2 linked regions of the Reyranella humidisoli genome follow. The protein of the gene in region 2 interacts with the protein of the main gene of each other region in a pairwise test. Links are inferred from orthologs where the notes say so. Each region holds a gene or a part of one and is shown on either strand. Other genes may lie near its edges.

Region 1 (3,042 bases), 2.9 Mb from region 2 along the record:
CCGGAAATGCCGGCGGCATCGAGAACCGCGAGCAGCGCCTTGCCCTGCAGGGCGCGGCCGATGACCGGGCTGGCAATGAGGCGCGCCAGGTCGGCGCTCTCGTCGAGCAGCTTGCGAAAGGTGGCGAGATCCTGCGCCACCTGGTCGAGGGATTTGGCGCTATCCGCGAGTTCAAAAAGGGCGCTGGCATAGCGTCCGGCAACGCCGGTGGTTGCGGTGGTCACGTCTAGAGCCTCTCCCCTGCCGCGGAACACGGCCGGCAAGCCATTGAATTCACACGCTTTTCGCTAGCAGAACGCCCCGCGTCGCTTGCCGCCCCACCCCGGAAAAGCGCGCGTTGCTACCATGCTGCATTTCCCGGCGCAACGTCGGCAAAGCGCTGTTCTACAGCGGTTTTTCGGCGCGGGGGTCCCGACGTGTGGACTCAAAGGAAGGAATACGGGTCGACATCGACCTGCAGACGCACTGAACCGGGCAGGCCGATCTTCTCCAGCCACGCATGTAGCAAGGGCTGCACGGCGGTCTCGCGGCCGGCCTTGAGCAGGAAGCGACGGCGGTGCCGGCCGCGCAGCAGGGCCAGCGGTGCGACCGACGGCCCCAGGATCGTGACGCCTTCCTGCTGCGGCGCCTGGCGCGCGAGTGCTGCACAAACATTGTCGACCGCCACGGGATCCGGCCCGGAAATGATCAGGGAAGCCAGCCGTCCGTAGGGCGGCATGCCGGCCAGCGACCGGTCGTGCAGTTCGACCTCGACGAAGCGGTCGCGATCACCCGAAACCAGCGCCTGCATCACCGGATGGTCGGGATTGTGGGTCTGGATCAGCGCCCGGCCCGGCCTCCCGTCGCGGCCGGCGCGGCCCGCCACCTGATAGAGGAGCTGGAACGTCCGCTCGGCCGCCCGCAGATCGCCGCCGTTAAGGCCGAGATCGGCATCGATCACGGCGACCAGCGTGAGGTTGGGGAAGTGATGGCCCTTCGCCGCCATCTGCGTGCCGATCAGGATATCGATCTCGCCCTTCTCCATGCGTTCGACCGCGGCCGACGCCTCGTCGCGGTTCATCAGGCTGTCCGACGTGAAGAGTTCCAGCCGCGCCTCGGGGAAAAGCTCCAGCGCCTCCTCCGCGAGGCGCTCGACACCGGGACCGCAGGCGACGAACTGGTCGACCGCGCCGCAATGCCGGCAGGTCTGCGCCGGCGGCTCGGTGTAGCCGCAGTGATGGCAGACCAGCGTGCGGCGAAAACGATGCTCGACCAGCCAGGCTGAGCATTGCGGGCACTCCAGCCCCGAGCCGCAGGCGCGGCAGAGCGTGATCGGCGCATAGCCGCGGCGATTGAGGTAGAGCAGCGTCTGCTCGCCGGCCGCCAGCGTCTTCTTCATCGCCTCGACGACCGGCGGCGACAGCCAGCGGCCGCGCGAGGGCGCCTCGCGTCGGAGATCGATCGCCGACAGGGTGGCGAGCCGATGGCCGCCGTGCCGCCCCGGCAGATGCACCTCGCCGTAACGGCCGGTCTTCACGTTGACGACGCTCTCGAGCGAGGGCGTCGCGGACGCGAGCACGATAGGTGCGGAGGCAAGGCGCGCGCGCACCACCGCCATGTCGCGCGCATTGTAGACGACGCCCTCGTCCTGCTTGAACGAACTGTCGTGTTCCTCGTCGACGACGATGAGGCCGAGATTGGCGAATGGCAGGAACAACGCGGAGCGCGCGCCCACGACGACGCCGACCCGCCCCTCGGCAATGGCCCGCCAGGTTTCGCGGCGTTCCAGGCTGGTGAGGCCGGAATGCCAGGGCGACGGCAAGGCGCCGAAGCGGTCCTCGAAGCGCCTGAGCCATTGCGCCGTCAGCGCGATCTCCGGCAGCAGCACCAGCACCTGCCGGCCAGCGGCGAGACAGGCGGCGACCGCCTCGAAATAGACCTCTGTCTTGCCCGCGCCCGGCACGCCATCGAGCAAGGTCGCAGAGAAGGCATGTGCCTTCACCTTCTCGACCAGGCTATCGGCGGCGATCTTTTGCGCGGCCGACAAGGTCGGCCCGTCATGAAGCCCGTCGGGTTGCGGAAAGGAGCGGCGCACGATGCGCTCCTCGGCCACCAGTAGCCCGACCGATGCCATACTCTTCACCACCGACGTGCCCACGCCGGCGAGATGCGCAAGCTCCGCGGCGGCCATCGCGGGCCCATCCTTCAACTGCTCCAGCACGCGACGACGCGCCGCCGTGAGCTTGAGCGCAGTGTCCTCGGTCGGCGCGGCCGGGCGATAGACCAGTTCGGTCTTGGGCGCTTCGAGCGCCGACGGCACGCTCATCGCCATGCGCAGCACGGCGCCTGCAGGCATCAGCGTGTAGGCCGACACCCAATCGACGAAGCGGCGCATCGCGTCGGCCATCGGCAGTGCCGGCAGCACCGCGATCACGTCGCGCAACTTCTCCGGCGCGACGTCGCCGGTGCCTGTGCCCCAGACGACGCCGACGGTTTCGCGCTTGCCCAGCGGCACGATGACGAAATGCCCCGGCACGACCGCCATGCCTTCAGGCACGCGATAGTCGTAGGCATCGCCGAGCGGCAGCGGCAGCAAGACCTTGACCGTGTTTTCCACCGATTCGAGACGCGACGACGCTGCCCCCTTGGCTTGTGGCTCCGAGGGGGAATCGCTAGAAATTGTGGCAACAGGCGAGTCCGAACCACTGGCCATTGGGGTAGTTTATATGAAGTTCTTCGTCGATACCGCCGATGTCGCCGATATCACGGATCTGGCGGCCTCCGGCCTGCTCGACGGGGTGACGACCAACCCCTCGCTGATCGCCAAGTCGGGCCGCCAGATGCTCGACGTCATCAAGGAGATCTGCGCCATCGTCCCGGGCCCGGTCAGCGCCGAAACGGTCGCGACCGACCACAAGACGATGCTTGAGGAAGGCCGCAAGCTCGCCAAGCTGGCCAGGAACGTCACCGTGAAGGTTCCGCTGACGCCAGACGGTCTCAAGACCTGCAAGGCACTAACCTCCGAAGGCACGATGGTGAACGTCACGCTCTGCTTCTCGGCGG
Region 2 (2,930 bases):
CCATCCATCGAGCCGAAATTGCCCTGCCCCGAGATCAGCGGCAGGCGCATCGAGAAGTCCTGCGCCATGCGCACCATGGCGTCGTAGATCGCGCTGTCGCCGTGCGGGTGATACTTGCCCATCACGTCGCCGACGATGCGGGCCGACTTGCGGAAGGGCCGCGTCGAGTCGTAGCCGCCTTCCTTCATCGCGTAGAGGATGCGCCGCTGCACGGGCTTCAGCCCGTCGCGCGCGTCGGGCAGCGCGCGCGAGACGATCACGCTCATGGCGTAATCGAGGTAGGAGCGGCGCATCTCCTCTTCGATGGTGATCGGGGCGATATCGTGCGGAGAAGACGGGGGCGGAGGCGCGTCCGAGGGCGGCGGCACCGGCGGCAGGGTCGTATCGTCGCTCACGGAAACCTGGGAATTTTTCTCGTTCTTGCAGCCCGTCCGGAGGCTCCGTCGGGGGTATTTCGCAAACTAGCAAACAAGCCCCGGAAGACCAACAAAAATCGCCCGAGAAAGCCCCCTTTAACACTTTGATTTTATTGACTAAATTCCTGTCGAATTTACCTCAGGGAAAGGCTGTGATTTGCCCCCAGAAAGTGCCCTTGCCCGCCCCTCCGTAGTCGTCTTCGACATGGGTGGCGTCCTGATCGACTACAATCCGCGCCACCTCTACCGGAAGCTGATCCCGCACGAAGCGGAGATGGAGGATTTTCTGGCCAGGGTGACCACGCGGGAGTGGCACACGCGGCAGGACTATGACGGCGATCCGGCCACCGCGACGCGCGAACTGCAGGCGCTCCATCCGGGCAAAGAGGCGCTGATCTCAGCCTACTACGACCGTTTCGACGAGATGCTCGCACACACGTTCGAGCCGACGACGGCCCTCGTCGAGCGGCTGGGCAGCGCCAAGGTCCCGCTTTACCTGCTCTCCAACGCCCCGGGCTTCCTCGACGCCTGGCTGCGCGGCCCGGCGCGCACGACGCATCCGTTCGTGAGGCATTTCCGCGACTATGTGGTGTCCGGCCATGTCGGCTGCTGGAAGCCCGACGCGGCGATCTTCGACCTGACGTGCCGCCTCGGCGGCTTCAAGCCGCAGGATGCCGTCTTCATCGACGACGTCCTGGCAAATGTCGACGGCGCGCGCGCCACCGGCATGAGCGGCATCCATCACCGCTCGCCCGAGCAAACCATCGCCGAGCTGCGCGCGCTGGGCTTTCCTGCATGACGGTCCGCTTCATCGGCCCGCGAGAGAGCCGGCGGCCGAAAACGACCGTCCCTCACGGGACGAGCGTCGGCACCACCTAGAACGGAATGTCGTCGTCGAGTTCGGCCTTGCCGCGGGGAGCCGCACGGCCACCGCCGCCACCCCCACCGCTGGACGCACCGCCACCGCCGCCGCCCATGCCGCCGCCGTAGTCATCGTCCATGCCGCCGCCACCGCCGCCGCCTTCACCGCCACCGCTGCGACCGTCGAGCATGGTGAGCGAACCGCCAAAGCGCGGGATGACGACCTCGGTCGTATAGCGTTCCTGGCCGCTCTGGTCGGTCCACTTGCGGGTGGTGAGCTGGCCCTCGAGATAGATCTTGGCGCCCTTCTTCAGGAACTTCTGGGCGACCTCGGCCAGCTTGTCGTTGAAGATCACGACGCGGTGCCACTCGGTGCGCTCCTTGCGCTCGCCGCTGTTGCGGTCGCGCCAGGTCTCGGAGGTCGCCACCGACATGTTCACCAGCGAACGCCCATCCTGCATGGATTTCACTTCGGGGTCGCGGCCGAGATTTCCGACGAGAATGACTTTGTTGACGCTGCCCGCCATGGGGGCCTCCTTCGCTTTCCCGGCGCCGCGGGACGCGGCACCTACCTCACGGCGGGCAAACTAGCTCCGGCAGCCTGTGGGCAGCCACCGAATAACGGTTGTGAAGTGAAGTCTGCTCATGACGGCCCTCCGACAATTCATTGGTTGGGACAGCAAACTCTCCCGTATCTTCCCCCGCCATGAGCAAACCCTTTCACGTCCCCCAGGTCTCGACCGGCCAGGCCTACGCCATGCTGGGCGGCGCGGCCCTGATGATGACCCTGGCAATGGGCATCCGGCAGAATCTCGGCCTGTTCCAGGCGCCGGCCTCCCGGGAACTCGGCATCGCGATCTCCGACTTCGCCCTCGCGATATCCGTCCAGCAGGTGGCCTGGGGCGTCAGCCAGCCGATTGCCGGCGTCTTCGCCGACAAATACGGGACGCGCTGGGTCGCCCTAATCGGCAGCGTGCTCTTCATCCTCGGCATCTGGCTGACGGCGACGGCGCAGAGCCTCTTCCCCATCATCCTGGGCGCCGGCGTGCTGATCGGCGTGTCGCTGGCCTGCACGACGTCCGGCATCACGGCAAACATCGCCGCGCGCGTCGTCGAGCCCGGCCGCCGCACACTGGCCTTCGGCCTGGTCTCGGCGGCCGGCTCGGTCGGCACCATGGTGACCGCACCGATTGCCGCCTATCTCCTGAATACCGACGGCTGGCGGGCCGCCGTCTGGGCCTTCGTGATCCTGGCCCTGGCGATGCTGCCGGCCGCCTGGATCGGCAGTCGGGCCGACAAGCTGCCCAACAGCCTGTCGACGGACCGCAATCTCACCCTGGGGGGCGCCCTCGACGAAGCGCGGCGCCACAGCGGCTACGTCGTGCTGTCGCTGGCCTTCTTCGTCTGCGGCCTGCAGCTCGTTTTCATCACCACCCACCTCCCGACCTATCTCGCCCAATGCGGCATGGACGCCTCCTACAGCGCCGTGGCGCTGATGCTGATCGGCGGATTCAACATCCTGAGTTCGTGGTTGTTCGGTTGGCTGGGTGACAAATACCCCAAGCGCCTGCTGCTGGGTGCGATCTACCTGCTGCGCTCGCTGACCGTGGCGCTGTTCTTCCTGTTCCCACCCACGCCACTCTCGGTCGTGCT

Evidence for each region. The genes of interacting proteins can lie anywhere in the genome.
Region 1: the proteins of ssb (region 2) and KQ910_RS01335 interact in binary tests that used the Escherichia coli proteins (3 or more experiments, as listed by UniProt). The link is inferred for Reyranella humidisoli from one-to-one orthologs.

Annotation. Positions count from the first base shown.
Region 1 is NZ_JAHOPB010000001.1:271,190-274,231, forward strand. The notes cover bases 11-2,981. They hold KQ910_RS01335 (primosomal protein N'), read right to left. Parts: upstream 2,597-2,981; coding sequence 425-2,596; downstream 11-424. Other genes in these bases: KQ910_RS01330 (F0F1 ATP synthase subunit delta), read right to left, coding at 11-254; fsa (fructose-6-phosphate aldolase), read left to right, coding at 2,706-2,981. In the rest of the region: more of KQ910_RS01330, read right to left, coding at 1-10; more of fsa, read left to right, coding at 2,982-3,042.
Region 2 is NZ_JAHOPB010000001.1:3,195,138-3,198,067, reverse strand. Bases 49-2,907 are described here. They hold ssb (single-stranded DNA-binding protein), read right to left. Parts: upstream 1,805-2,907; coding sequence 1,292-1,804; downstream 49-1,291. Other genes in these bases: KQ910_RS15560 (MFS transporter), read left to right, coding at 1,984-2,907; KQ910_RS15570 (HAD family hydrolase), read left to right, coding at 574-1,215; gyrA (DNA gyrase subunit A), read right to left, coding at 49-395. In the rest of the region: more of gyrA, read right to left, coding at 1-48; more of KQ910_RS15560, read left to right, coding at 2,908-2,930. UniProt on the Escherichia coli protein: Plays an important role in DNA replication, recombination and repair. Binds to ssDNA and to an array of partner proteins to recruit them to their sites of action during DNA metabolism. Acts as a sliding platform that migrates on DNA via reptation.